Thermobifida halotolerans: one gene and its partner. The protein of the gene in region 2 interacts with the protein of the main gene of each other region in a pairwise test. Links are inferred from orthologs where the notes say so. Each region holds a gene or a part of one and is shown on either strand. Other genes may lie near its edges.

What was found.
Region 1: the proteins of mobA (region 2) and glp interact in binary tests that used the Escherichia coli proteins (3 or more experiments, as listed by UniProt). The link is inferred for Thermobifida halotolerans from one-to-one orthologs.

Annotation. Positions count from the first base shown.
Region 1 is NZ_CP063196.1:5,129,879-5,136,294, reverse strand. What follows is about bases 518-3,487. They hold glp (molybdotransferase-like divisome protein Glp), read right to left. Parts: upstream 2,636-3,487; coding sequence 1,400-2,635; downstream 518-1,399. Other genes in these bases: galU (UTP--glucose-1-phosphate uridylyltransferase GalU), read right to left, coding at 2,667-3,487; moaC (cyclic pyranopterin monophosphate synthase MoaC), read right to left, coding at 869-1,357; NI17_RS22700 (MogA/MoaB family molybdenum cofactor biosynthesis protein), read right to left, coding at 518-872. Outside these bases: NI17_RS22705 (GNAT family N-acetyltransferase), read right to left, coding at 1-276; more of NI17_RS22700, read right to left, coding at 363-517; more of galU, read right to left, coding at 3,488-3,596; NI17_RS22680 (5-formyltetrahydrofolate cyclo-ligase), read left to right, coding at 3,728-4,315; NI17_RS22675 (FmdB family zinc ribbon protein), read left to right, coding at 4,508-4,810; NI17_RS22670 (DUF1540 domain-containing protein), read right to left, coding at 5,082-5,366; NI17_RS22665 (RcpC/CpaB family pilus assembly protein), read left to right, coding at 5,930-6,416. UniProt on the Escherichia coli protein: Catalyzes the insertion of molybdate into adenylated molybdopterin with the concomitant release of AMP.
Region 2 is NZ_CP063196.1:1,021,454-1,029,071, reverse strand. What follows is about bases 1,805-4,616. They hold mobA (molybdenum cofactor guanylyltransferase), read right to left. Parts: upstream 3,597-4,616; coding sequence 3,012-3,596; downstream 1,805-3,011. Other genes in these bases: NI17_RS04510 (hypothetical protein), read right to left, coding at 4,205-4,616; NI17_RS04515 (GNAT family N-acetyltransferase), read left to right, coding at 3,640-4,137; NI17_RS04525 (metallopeptidase TldD-related protein), read left to right, coding at 1,805-2,492. Also shown: NI17_RS04530 (TldD/PmbA family protein), read left to right, coding at 1-1,053; more of NI17_RS04525, read left to right, coding at 1,089-1,804; more of NI17_RS04510, read right to left, coding at 4,617-4,693; NI17_RS04505 (hypothetical protein), read right to left, coding at 4,746-5,396; NI17_RS04500 (hypothetical protein), read left to right, coding at 5,587-5,766; NI17_RS04495 (RtcB family protein), read right to left, coding at 5,809-6,996; NI17_RS04490 (hypothetical protein), read right to left, coding at 7,142-7,618. UniProt on the Escherichia coli protein: Transfers a GMP moiety from GTP to Mo-molybdopterin (Mo-MPT) cofactor (Moco or molybdenum cofactor) to form Mo-molybdopterin guanine dinucleotide (Mo-MGD) cofactor.

The DNA.
Region 1 (6,416 bases), 4.1 Mb from region 2 along the record:
CGTGAGCTGACCGACGAACCGGTCCGCCCAGGTGATCGCCCACGGCATCGCGACGCCGTGGCGGGCCTCCCTGCGGATCGACTGCACCATGACCAGGTAGGGCAGCAGTCCGTCCTGCTGCAGCGGCGTCTCGGGGTGGGTGGGCTCCCAGGGACGCAGCCACTCGGCGTTGCGGGCACGGGTCTCGCGCAGTGCGGCGGCGTCACGCAGCCTGAGCGGACGCAGCCCGACATCCCCCTCGGCCAGGGACACCGGCCAACCACGCATCCGTCTCACCGTCCTCGTGTCGCCCTCCACGACCCATCATTCTCCTTCACCCGCCGATCGGGAAGACGATCCCGGAAAAGTTCCCGTTCCGGTGGTCACGGGCGGGGGTGGTCGCCGCCCCGGATCTGGTCGACGGCGTGGACCAGGACGGGAGCGAGCACCGCCATGCCGTCGCGTACCCCGCCGGAGGATCCGGGCAGGTTGACCACGAGCATGCGGTGGTCCCCGGCACGGGCCACCCCGGCCAGTCCCCGGGAGAGCACCGCGGCGGGCACTCCCCTGTCGCGGCCCGCCGCGCGCAGCGCCTCGGCGAGTCCGGGAATCTCGTACTCCAGCAGCGGCCGGGTGGCCTCGGGGGTGGCGTCGTGCGGTCCCAGCCCGGTGCCACCGGTGGTCAGCGCCGCGTCGTAGCCCTCGGACAGCGCGCGGCGCAGCGCCTCGGCGACGGGCTCGCCGTCGGGCACCACCCACGGCCCGTCGACCGTGCAGCCCGTCTCGGCGACCAGGTCGGCGAGCAGCCGCCCCGACCGGTCCTCGTACACCCCGGCCGCAGCCCGGTCCGACGCGGTGACGACCACCACCCGGGGGACGGTCGCGCCGCTCATGCGGAGCGCCGCCAGTGGCCGGTCTTGCCTCCGGTCTTCTCCTCCACCCGGACGTCGGTGACGACCGCCTCCGGGTCGAGGGCCTTGACCATGTCGATGAGCCCCAGTGCGGCCGTCATCACGCAGGTCAGCGCCTCCATCTCGACGCCGGTGCGGTCCGCGGTGCGCACGGCGGCCCTGATGTCGACCCCGCTGTCGGTCACCGTCAGGTCGACGTCGACACCGTGCACCGCGATGGGGTGGCACAGCGGGACGAGGTCGGGGGTCCGCTTGGCGCCCTGGATCCCGGCGATACGGGCCACGGCGAGCGCGTCGCCCTTGGGCACCCCGCCTCCGCGCAGGGCCGCGACCGTCTCGGCCGACAGCAGGACCCGGCCGGTCGCGACGGCGGAGCGGGCGGTGGCCTCCTTGGCGGACACGTCGACCATGCGGGCCGCGCCGGAGGGGTCGAGATGCGGAAAACCGGAAGGGTGCGCGTTGGACATGAGTGGTTGTGGGCTCTCCTGGTTCGGGATACGAGCGGGAGCTTACCGGTAGGGGAGCCGGACCGCCTCGACAACACTGCCCGCGGGCAGTTCGGTGACCTGTTCGGGGACCACCACGAGCGCGTTCGTCGCCGCGAGCGCGGACAACTGGTGCGAGCCCTGCCGGGTGGCGGGCAGCGCCGTGTAGGCGATCTCCCCCTCGGAGGCGTCGTAGTCCAGTACCGCGCGCAGGTAGGAGCGCCTGCCCCTGGGGGAGGAGGGCACCGGGGCCAGCAGCCGGGCCCGCACCGACGGTAGCTGCTCCTGGGGCAGACCGCTCATCTTGCGCAGGGCGGGCAGCACGAACAGGTGGAAGGAGACGTAGGCGCTGACCGGGTTGCCGGGGAGCGTGATGATGGGCACGCCGCGGTCCCTGCCCACGGTGCCGTAGCCCTGCGGCATGCCCGGTTGCACGGCCACCTTCTCGAAGCGGACCGTCCCCATGCGCAGGAGCACGTCCTTGACCACGTCGTAGGCGCCCATGCTGACGCCTCCGCTGGTGATGACGATGTCGGCCTGCACCAGCGCGTCCTGGAGGGTGGCGGCCACGGTGGCCGGGTCGTCGCCGACGAAGCCGTACCGGTAGGCCTCACAGCCCGCCTCGATCGCGGCGGCGGTGAGCATGAAGCTGTTGGAGTCCCAGATCTGGCCGGGCCCGAGGGGGCGCCCCGGCTCCACCAGCTCCTCACCGGTGGCGAGGACGACAACCCGGGGACGCGGGTAGACCCGCGCCGAGCGGCGGCCGGCCGAGGCGAGCGCCGCGAGTTCCGCGGGTCCGATCCGGACTCCGGGCGGCAGCAGTTCGGCGCCCTTCTCCACGTCTCCGCCCGCCAGGCGGACCGCGTTGCCCGCCTCGGCCGCGCGGTGGATCGCCACGGTGGCCACGCCGCCGTCGGTCCACTCCACGGGAACCACCGCGTCCGCGCCCACCGGCATCGGCGCACCGGTCATGATGCGCACGCAGCAGCCCTCGGGGATGGCCGAGGTGAAGGAGTCCCCCGCGGGGATGTCCGCCACGACCGGCAACGACACCGGAGCCTCCGCGGTGGCCGCGGCCACGTCGGCGGCGCGGACCGCGTAGCCGTCCATGGCGGAGTTGTCGAACGGGGGAAGCGCGACCTGTGCCGTGACCGGCTCGGCGAGGACCGCTCCGTGCGCCCGGAGCAGGTCCAGTTCGATCGGCTCGGGTGGGGTGACCACCGCCAGGATGTCGTTGACGTGCTGTTCGACGCTCTTCATCGGCTTCCCCCGCCGTGTTCGTTCGTTCGGCCTACTCGGTGGAGTCGGTCCCGTGCTCCGCGAGGAAGTCACGCAGCCATGGAAGGAACTCCTCGGCCAGGTCCGGGCGGTCGCAAGCGAATTCCACCACGGTGCGAAGGTAGTCGATCTTGTTGCCGGTGTCGTAGCGCTGGCCGCGGAACAGCACGCCGTGGACGGGGCCGCCCTGCTCTGGGCCGCTCCGGGCGAGTTCGCGCAGCGCGTCGGTCAACTGGATCTCTCCGCCGCGGCCCGGAGGCGTCTTGCGCAGTACGTCGAAGACCGCCGGGTCGCAGATGTAGCGGCCGATGATCGCCCAGCGGCTCGGCGCCTGGCCGACCGGGGGCTTCTCCACGAGGTCGGTGACGGTCACCACGTCGGACTCGTCGGTGGGCCGGATCGCGGCGCACCCGTACAGCGAGGCCTGTTCGGGGGCGACCTCCATGAGCGCGATGACGCTGCCCCCGTAGGTCTGGCGGACCTCGATCATCCGCTTGAGGAGGGTCTCGCGGGCGCCGATGAGGTCGTCGCCGAGCAGCACCGCGAACGGTTCGTCGCCCACGTGCGCGGCGCCGCACAGCACCGCGTGGCCCAGTCCGCGCGGCTCGCCCTGGCGCACGTAGTGCACCTGGGCGAGTTCGCTGGACTCGCGGACCGCGTTGAGCCGGTCGATGTCGTCCTTGACGCGCAGCGCCTCCTCCAGTTCGTAGGCCCGGTCGAAGTGGTCCTCGATGGAGCGCTTGTTGCGTCCGGTGATCATCAGGACGTCGCCGAGTCCCGCGGAGACGGCCTCCTCGACGACGTACTGGATCGCCGGTTTGTCGACGATCGGCAGCATCTCCTTGGGTGTGGACTTGGTGGCGGGCAGGAATCGGGTGCCCAGTCCGGCGACGGGGATCACCGCTTTGGTGACCTGGGTTACGGTGTGCTGTTCATCTGCCATGATCCGCACCATAAGACACCGTCATGTCAGACACGTATCACGGATGGGCACCGGCGTTTTCCCCGCTGTGATTTCGTGGCCGCGTCACCTCGCGTTCATTCCCTCCGGCGCCGCTGGCAGACTTGCCGACCATGGACGGCGTGTTGAGCAAGCGTGAGCTGCGGCGGCGGGTGCTCGCGGCGCGACGTGAACTGTCCGGACGGGCGCGCGCGGCGGCCGGGGCGGCGATCCGGGACGCCGTGCTGGCGCTGCCGGAGGTGTCCTCGGGCCGCACTGTGGCGGTCTACTACGCGGTGGGCTCGGAGCCGGACACCCGCCCGCTGGTGGCGGCCCTGTCCGAGCGCGGCGGCACCGTGCTGCTGCCGGTGTTCCTGGACGGCGGGGAGTTGGACTGGGCGCCCTACACCGGTCCCGACTCGCTGGCTCCCGCCGGGCACGGCCTGGTGGAGCCGACCGGTCCGCGTCTCGGGGTGGACGCGGTGCGCGGGGTCTCGGCGCTGGTCTGCCCGGCCCTGGCGGTGGACGCCGCGGGGTACCGGCTCGGTCGGGGGGCGGGCTGCTACGACCGGGCGCTGGCCCGGGCGGGCGAGGGGGCGGTGTCGCTGGCCGTGGTCTACGACACCGAACTGGTGGAGTCGGTGCCCACCGAGGAGCACGACCGCCCGGTCCGGGGGGCGGTGACTCCCGGGCGCGGGGTGGTGTGGTTGGGGAACCGCTAGGAGCGCCGGAAGCCGAACTCCAGCGTGTCGGATCTCACCTCCGACACGGGGCACGAACGGTGGACACCGCCGCGTTGCTCCCGGCGAGTAGTTCCCGGTCGAGACGGCGTCACCACCCCGTTGTCGCGATCATGTGGCCCGACGGCGTACTATTTAGCAGTCGTCGGGTGAGAGTGCCAGCTAGGAGGACCCGTGCCTACGTACCAGTACGCTTGCACCGAGTGCGGCGCCGATCTCGAGGTCGTGCAGAGCTTCAGCGACGACCCGCTGACCACCTGCCCCGAGTGCCAGGGCAAGCTGCGCAAGGTGTACTCCGCTGTCGGCATCGTCTTCAAGGGGTCGGGCTTCTACCGCACCGACAGCACGTCCAGCTCCAACAGCTCCGCGCTGACGGGCTCCTCCAAGAGCGACAAGCCCGCCAAGGCCGAGTCCTCGTCCTCCGAGTCCTCCTCGTCCGGCGACTCCGGCGGCACGAAGGCCCCCTCCGCCGCCTGAGATCCGCGCCCTGGCGCACCCCGAACCTGCCCGTGAGGGTCGTTCCCCGTCCGCGGGGGACGGCCCTCACGGTGTGCGCGGCGGGGTCCGCGCCGCCTCCACCGCACCGGGCCTGCGACGAGCACCCGCGGACTGTCCGTCGACGGGGATGACCACCGGTTCGGACGTGCGGACCCGTGGCGCTGCTCGCGGCCTTCGCCGGTACGCCGCCCCGGCGCGCCCGGCAGCGCGGCCGCCGCCCGGAAGTACGGGGCCGGCATGGAACCGCCGTTCAGGCGGGCGAGTAGGTGAGGCAGTCCGCCTGCTCCTGCCGGTAGCCGACGGCGATGCCCGAAGCCTGGCATTCGAACTGGACGTTGTGCTGGCAGTCGGACATCTTGCAGGCGCCGACGTGGCCCGTGGTGGCGGGATCGCCGCCCTTGGCCGGGGCGTCGAAGAAGGTGTCGCAGTAGGCATGGCGGACGTCGCCCACGGTGATGGCCAGCGCGCGGCAGGCGCGGTCGGTGTTGTACACGCAGGCTTCCGCCTCGCACGAGTTCACCACTGGCATGTCCATCGCAATCCCCCAAACATCGACGACATACCCGAGCCTCCCAGGCGGGGCACTCCCCTTCCAGGGGGTGCTCCGTGTCACCGAGAACCCGGTGAAGTCTTGGCACCGGCCTGGTCGAGGCGATACCACCGGGGCGGGTCGGGTGTGCGAGGGCTGCGTCTCTTCCGACGGTGGTCGGTGTCCTTTCTCCCTGTGGTGTGGGATCGCCTTCGCAGTGCGGAGGGCGGGGGCGTGGACGGCTCAGGCGCTTCGCGCGCCGGCCACTCCACCGCCAGCCCTCAGGGGTGCGGGGGCTTTCGCGTGCCGTGTTCCTTTCCCGGTCCTGGTGGTGCGGGATGTCCTCGGACCTTTCCGTCGGTGGGGGCGCGGGCGTCGGGATCGACACCAGGGGTCGGGAAGCGCGGAAAGCAGTCCCCTGGTGCCGGGATCATCGGTCCGCGCACCCCGCGAGACGCCGCGCGGGTCCGTCCTCCGCGGGCCGACCGATCCGGGTCCCGGGCGAGCGGCGGGATTCCCTGTGGACAGCCTTGATCCACGCTGCCTCGGCCCGTCTACCTTCGGTGTCCATGAACGCCACATCCGACTCCTCCCGGCGTCCGCTCCGGTTCCGCTGGCATCGCTGGCGGCGGCTTCTGGGCGCCCTGTCCGCGGCCACGGCCGCGGCCGGGGCGCTGCTGGTGCTGCGCCCTCCCCCGCCGCCCGCGGCCGAGGTCCTGGTGGCCGCCCGCGACCTGTCCGGCCTCGCCCCGTTGACCGGGGCGGACACGGTCGTGCGCGAGGTCCCCGAGGCCCTGCTGCCCGAGGGGGCGCTGCCCGCCGGGCACCGGGTCGAGGGGGTGTCGCTGCGGTCCCCGGTGCGCGCGGGCGAGATCCTCACCGAGGTCCGGTTGGCCGACCCTCCGGCGGCGGGCTACGGCGCCGACCTGGTGGCGGCTCCGGTGCGTCTCGCCGACGCCGACGCGGTCGCGTTGCTTCGGCCGGGCAGCCGGATCGACGTGCTCGCCGCCGTCGGCGACCCGCTGGCCGCCGGATTCGCCGGGGACGGCGCGGTCG
Region 2 (7,618 bases):
CGCCTGCTGGCCGACCACCGGGTCGACCACGTCGACGCGAGCCTGCTCGTGGCCAAGGAGCAGAAGTTCTACGCGGACACGGCCGGAACCGCCACCACCCAGCAGCGGGTGCGCCTGCACCCCTCGGTCGAGGTGATGTCCACCGCCCAGGGGCGGCTGGAGAGCATGCGGACGATCTCCCCGCCGGTGGGGCGGGGACAGGAGTACCTGCCGACGGTCGAGGCCGAACTCGCCGAACTGCCCGAGCTGCTGGCCGACAAGGTCGCCGCGCCCGGCGTGGAGCCGGGCGTCTACGACCTGGTCATCGACCCGTCCAACCTGTGGCTGACCATCCACGAGTCCATCGGGCACGCCACCGAACTGGACCGCGCCCTGGGCTATGAGGCCGCCTACGCGGGCACCTCGTTCGCCACCCACGACCAGCTCGGCGAGCTGCGCTACGGGTCGCAGATCATGAACGTCACCGGCGACCGCACCGTCGAACACGGCCTGGCCACCATCGGCTACGACGACGAGGGCGTGGCCGCCTCGTCGTTCCCGCTGATCACCGAGGGGGTGCTCACCGGGTTCCAGCGCGACCGGCGCATCTCGCACCTGATGGGCTACGAACGCTCCAACGGCTGCGCGTTCGCCGACTCGCCCGCGACCATGCCGATCCAGCGCATGGCCAACGTGTCGCTGCGGCCCGACCCGCGCGGCCCCTCCACCCGGGACCTGATCCGCCAGGTCGACGACGGCATCTACATCGTCGGTGACCGAAGCTGGTCGATCGACATGCAGCGGTACAACTTCCAGTTCACCGGGCAGCGCTTCTACCGGATCCGCGACGGCCGCATCACCGGGCAGCTGCGGGACGTGGCCTACCAGGCCACCACCACCGAGTTCTGGAACTCGCTGCGCGCCCTGGGCGGTCCCGACACCTACGTGCTGGGCGGGGCGTTCAACTGCGGCAAGGGCCAGCCCGGCCAGGTCGCCCCGGTCAGCCACGGATGCCCCAGCGCCCTGTTCGAGGGGGTGCGGGTGCTCAACACCGCACGGGAGGCCAGAGCGTGACCGGCGCGCACTCCTCGCAACCGAAGGGAACAACCGTGAGCCAGTCGCTGTCCGCGCAGGCCGTGACCGAGCGCGCGCTGGAACTGTCGCGCGCCGACGACTGCATGGTGCTGGTGGCCGAGACCAGTACGGCCAACCTGCGCTGGGCCGGGAACTCGTTGACCACCAACGGGGTGGCCCGGGGCCGTTCGGTCACGGTGATCTCCCTGGTCGAGGATGCCAAGGGGGTCCGCGCGGGATCGGTGTCGCGCAGCGGACTGCGCGACGACCAACTGGAGGAGCTGGTGCGCGCCTCCGAGGACGCCGCACGCGAGGCGCCGCCCGCCGAGGAGGCGCACCCGCTGCTGGAGCCCGCCGCCGCGGGCCGCTCCTCCACCGCCTGGGACGCCCCCGTCGCCGCCACCGACATCGGGGTGTTCTCCGGCTTCGCCCCGGAGCTGGGCAAGGCGTTCCAGCAGTCCGCGCAGGCGGGGGTGCGGCTGTACGGCTACGCCCAGCACTCGGTGACCTCCACCTTCCTGGGCTCCTCGACGGGGGTGCGGCTCCGCCACGACCAGCCGTCCGGCAGCCTCGACCTCAACGCCAAGGCCGACGACCCGCACCACTCCACCTGGGCGGGGCAGGCCACCCGCGACTTCACCGACGTCGACGTCGCCGCGCTGGAGGCGGAACTGCACCGGCGGATCGCCTGGGCGCGCACCACCGTGGAACTGCCCGCGGGACGCTACGAGACGCTGCTGCCGCCCGCCGCGGTCGCCGATCTGATGACCGACCTGTACTGGGGGCTGGGCGCGCGCGACACCTTCGAGGGCCGCACCGCCTTCTCCTCACCGAGGGGCGGCACCCGGGTGGGCGAGCGGCTGTCGCCGCTGCCGCTGCGGCTGCGCTCCAACCCGGCCGAACCGGGCCTGGAGTGCGCGCCGTTCGTGCTGGCCGACGCGCCGGGGCGGCGGATCAGCGCCTTCGACAACGGGCGGCCGATCGGCGAGACCGAGTGGATCAGCGACGGCGAACTGGCGCGCCTGGTGCAGACCTACGACTCGGCGCTGCTGACCGCGCTGCCGTTGACGCCCGAGACCGACAACCTGGTCCTGGAGCTGCCCGGCGCGACGGCGTCCCTGGACGACATGGTGGCCGCCACCGAGCGGGGCCTGCTGCTGACCTGCCTGTGGTACATCCGCATGGTGGATCCGCGTACCATGCTCGTCACGGGTCTCACCCGCGACGGTGTGTACCTGGTCGAGGACGGCGAGGTCCGGGGGGCGGTGAACAACTTCCGGTTCAACGAGTCGCCGGTGGGACTGCTGGAACGGGTCAGCGAGGTCGGCCGGACCGTTCCGACGTTCTCCCGCGAGTTCGGCGAGTACTTCCCGCGCACCGCGATGCCGCCCATGCGCATCCCGGATTTCAACATGTCGTCGGTGAGTCAGGCGTCCTGACCGCGTCTGTTCGCGAAGCGGCCGGGGTGTCCGATTTCCGCTTCCCGGTGTTCTCGCGGCATTGCCCGGGGTTTGGTCCATTCTCTGAACAATTTGCGCCCCGCGGCGTCCCGGCGCTGCCCAAAACCGGGTTCGGGGGGGCAAAGCCCCAGGAAACCGCGGAACTCTCCCGAGATCACGTCGTAATAGACTCTTGATGTAGATCGGGGGTCGGCGGTTGTAGATTGGGCACCAGCGCTTCAGTCCCCCGCTGAAGCGCGGAGGCGGTGTTTCGAGCCCCCGTCGAAACACCGATCGCGACGTCGGGTGGTTTGCCCCCGTAGCCACCCGGCGTCGCCTTTTCTTTTGGCCGCGTCTTCTCTAGCTTTCCGAACCGCTGTGCGACACAGAAAGCCATAACGGTGCACAGCCGTACCGGAAATCGGGATCGAGTCGCGACGGGGCGGCCCCCGAACCGGTTCGCTCGGGCCCCGTCCCCGGAAACGCTCCGCCGTCCTCCCGAGCTTCCCCGCGCTGGTTTCAGGACCCGCCCGGGCCGAGGCGGCCTCGGGGCTCCGAGTCCCCGGCCTCCCGGGCGCGGGCCAGCTCCTCGGGGGTGTCGCAGTCCCGGGCGGCTTCGGGCCGCAGCACCTCGGCCGGGTCCAGGGGGGCGAGCAGGCCGCGCAGCGAACGCCCGGAGTAGTCGGCCAGGGCCGCGCGCACCGCCGCGGTGCGCCACAGGCCCGCCAGCCACTGCGGCCGCCCCTCCGCGTCGACCAGGACGGCCCCGTCGCCGACCGCCGCGGCCCGCCGCAGCGCCGCCACCGCCTCGCCGTCCAGGAACGGCATGTCGGCGGCCAGCAGCGCGAACCAGGGGGAGCCGACCTCGGCCAGGCCGGTGCGCAGCGCGGGCAGCGGTCCCGCGCCCGGCGGGTCCTCCCGGACGTAGCGGGCCGCCGGACGGGGACGCGGCGGCCCCACCACGACGAGCAGGGCCGCGTCACGCACGGCCTCGGCCACGCGCTCCAGCATGGTGCGTCCGCCCACGTCCAGTCCGGGCTTGTCGACGCCGCCCAGGCGCCGCGCCGCCCCGCCCGCCAGCACCACCGCGTCGTAGCCGTCCACGCCCCTCCTCCCGTGGTGTGCGCCCATACTGTTTCATGAATTCATGCTGGTCCGTGAAGCCCGCCATGACGAGATGCCCCGTATCGGCGACCTGAGGGTGGCCACCTACGTCGGCCAGGGGCTGCTCACCCCCGACTCTCCCTACGTTCCCGTGCTGCGCGCCCTGGGCACCAGCGGAGTCGGCGAGGTGCTGGTCGCCGTGGACGGCGACGACATCCTCGGCACCGTCACCCTGCGTCCCTTCCAGCGGGACAGCGAGATCACCGTCTCCGCCGACGAGGCCGAGATCCGCGCCCTGGCCGTGGCCCCGTACGCGCAGCGGCGCGGCGTGGGCGGGCTGCTGCTGCGCGCCGCCATCGAACGGGCGGTGTGCGCGCACGTGGCGCACCTGGTGCTGTCCACCCAGCCGATCATGGTCGCCGCGCGGCGGCTGTACGTCTCGGAGGGGTTCGTCCGACTGCCCGAACGCGACTGGTCTCCGCAGCCGGGGATGCCGCTGCTGACCTACGGGCTGCGCCTGGACCGCGCGTCGCGGGACTGAGCCCCGTCACGGCAGCGGCCCCGTCACCCCTCGGGGCGGCGGGGCCGGTGTCCGTTCCCGGCGCGCCTCACCGGGACACCGCGGTGAGCTGGTCGAGCAGGGAACGGTACTCGCGCAGGGCCACGCGCAGCCGCTCGGTGTCGCTGCCGCCCTCGCTACGCCGCTGCCAACCCGACTCGATGCGGCGCTTGCGCTCGTTGAGGCGGGCGGTGAGCTGTTCGATGACCTCGCCCACGAGGCTGTCGGCGGCGGCGACGCTGGCGTGCGGATCGTCGACGAAGTCGCTCTGGATCCTGCGCCACCGCGCCTGGAACCGCTCACCGCTGTCGAACTCCCGTTCCGCCTCCTCCTCGGCTCCCGCCTCGGTGCGGGGCCGCGGCGCGGAGAGCCGGCCGGTCTCGGTGCCGGACCGCGCGGCGCGCTCCTCGGCCCACTCGCCCGCCCGGGGGTGCTCGCCCGCCCGGGGGCTGCTGTGGTGGCCGTGCGCGCCGGGCGCCGTCTCGGGGGCGTGGGTGTCGGTACGGACGTCGTGGGGCTCGCGGGTGTGGTGTTCCACGGTCGTCGCCTCCTCTGTGAGGTGGTGTCGCGGTTGTGGTCGTGCCCCGGGGCTACCAGCGGCGGCGGCCGGTGTCGACGGCCGTGTCGCGTTCGGCGGCGCCGTGCTCGGCGGTGTCACGGGGCTGGGGAACGGCGTGCCGCCCGAAGGAGTGCTCGTCGTGGGCGGTGTGGCCCAGCAGCTCGGCGAAGAGCGCGCGGTAGCGGACCATCGCGTCGCGCAGCTCCTCGGTGGTCGCCTCCCCGGAGCGGCCGCGCTCGGCGCTGGCGTGGGCGCGCCGGTAGTCGTCGATGACGTCGGCGTGCTCCACCGACAGGTCGGCGGCCTGCTGTCGGGAGTCGTCGACGGGGTATCCGCGGTCGGCCATCACCCGGCTCATGAGCCGGTCGGCGTCGGCCACGGCGGTCACCGGGTCGTCGACGAAGCGCTCCTGGGTACGTGTCCACTCCTCCTCGTAGCGGGCGCGCTCCTCGGGGGTGAGGTCGCGCAGGTCGAGCGCGGAGTGTCGCCTCTCGCGCTCGCGGAGTTCGTGTTCTGCCCGTCTGCGGCTGCCGTGCCGCTGCACCTCGCGGTCGTACTCGGGACCGAACCGCTGCTTCAGGTGGCTGCCTCGGCGGGGTTCCCGAAAGGCGAAGACCGCGGCGACCGCGATCACCACCAGGCCGAGAAACACCGCGAGACCGATGATCAGGCCGGTATCCATCTCGTCGCCTCTCGATCGGTTTCGGGGGACCGGGCGGGGGTCGCCCGGCGGTACGTCCTCACGCCTGCCCCCGCCGGACGCGCGAAAACCCCGACGCCTTCGGCGTTGGGGATCACCGCTGGTCACAAAGAGGGAATCCCCGCCACGGAAAATGAGTCGTCCGCGCTCGCGGCGACTGGCAGCATTCCGGGTGCGGCACACACGGGAGCGCGATGAGCGGGGACGCGGTGGACGGGGACGGGGCGGCGGTCGGGGGTGGGGCCTGCTGCGCGCCGACGTCCCGTTCCGGGTGCTGCTCTGCTCCCGCACGGCGTCGCTGCTGGGCGAGTCGGTCGCGCTGGTCGCGCTCCTCCTGCGCCGGCGGACCTGACACGCGGGAGGCGGTCCGCGTGTCAGGTCACGGAGTCGGCGCTCACCCCTTGACGCACACCACCTGCCGCAGGCGCGCCACGACCTCCACCAGGTCGGTCTGGGCGGCGATGACCTCGTCGAGGTCCTTGTAGGCGGCGGGGATCTCGTCGACGACGCCGATGTCTTTTCGGCACTCCACTCCCCTGGTCTGCTCGACCAGGTCGGCCCGCGTGAAGGTCTTGCGGGCCCTGGTGCGGCTCATGCGGCGGCCCGCGCCGTGCGAGGCGGAGTTGAACGACGCCGGATTGCCGAGCCCGCGCACGATGTAGGTGCCGGTCGCCATCGAGCCCGGGATGATGCCGAGGTCGCCGCGTCCGGCGCGGATCGCGCCCTTGCGGGTGACGAGCACGTCGACGCCGTCGTAGGTCTCCTCGGCCACGTAGTTGTGGTGGCAGGAGATCCACTCGGGAAAGGCCACGCCGGGGAACCGCTCGCGCAGCACGCCGCAGGCCAGGCCCATCATCACCTCGCGGTTGCGGCGCGCGTAGTCCTGCGCCCAGAACAGGTCGTGGCGGTAGGCGTCCATCTCGGGCGTGCCCGCGACGAACACCGCGAGGTCGCGGTCGGGCAGGTCCCGGTTGTGCGGCAGGCCGCGGGCCCGGTCGATGTGGTGTCCGGCCAGTTCGTTGCCGATGTTGCGGGACCCGGAGTGCAGCACGACCCACACCGCGCCGTCGTCGTCCAGACACACCTCGAGGAAGTGGTTGCCGCCGCCGAGGGTGCCGATCTGGCAGGCGGCGCGCTCGCGGCGGGAGTGGACGGCCTCGGTCAGGTCGTCGAAGCGCTTCCAGAAGCGGTCCCAGTCGCGGCTTCTCACCTCGGGGACGCGGCGCGGGTCGACGGGCTCCCTGTGCGCCTGGTGGCCGACGGGCACGGCCCGCTCCAGTCCGGAGCGCAGCCCGCGCAGGTCGTCGGGCAGGTCCTCGGCGCGCAGCGACGTTTTGACGGCGGTCATGCCGCAGCCGATGTCGACGCCGACGGCGGCCGGGGAGACGGCGTCGCGCATCGCGATGACCGAGCCCACGGTCGCTCCCTTGCCGTAGTGCACGTCGGGCATGACGGCCAGGCCGTGCACCCACGGCAGCGTGGTGACGTTGCGGAGCTGGTCCATGGCTGGCTGCTCCACCGTGCTCGGGTCGGTCCACATCCGGATCGGGACGCGCGCTCCCGGAACCTCGGTGTAGGGCATGGGCCACCTCCTCCACGGCGACACGGGGAACACGCCGCCTCCCACGGGGCGGCGGCGCCCCACCATGACGCCAGATCCGCGCCCGCGGGGCAACCGGTTTTCGTCCGGGCCACTACCCGCCGGGGCGGGGATCACCGGGGAGCGGTCAGGGTTCCGGGTCGGTGAGGGCGGCGACGCGCAGGGCGGCTTCCTGAGCCTCGACCAGGGAGGCCAGCGCCTCGGTGTGGTGGGGGTGGGCGGCGCCCGCCTGGGCGAGGTCCGCGGTGATCTCCCGCAGTGCCTCGGTGGAGCGGCGGTCCTGCTCCTCGGCCTCGGCGGCACGGACCTTCGCGGCATAGGACTCCAGCAGCCGGACACGCGCCTCCACCTCGGCTGTGTCCCGCTCCAGTGCGGCGCGGGCCTCCCGGGCGGCCCGGCGGCTGCTGCTGCCGGGCGTGGGGGTGGCGTCGATGCGCTGCCTGGCCCCGGACTGGCGCAGCAGGCTCTCGGCCACGGCCCACTCCACGTCAGTGAGCACCACCCGGTTGCGTACCCCGTCCAGCAGCAGCCCCCGGCGGTGCGGCGACGAGTCCAGCACCGTGTCGACCGCCTGCTGGGCACGGGCGAGCAGTTCCCGCCCGGA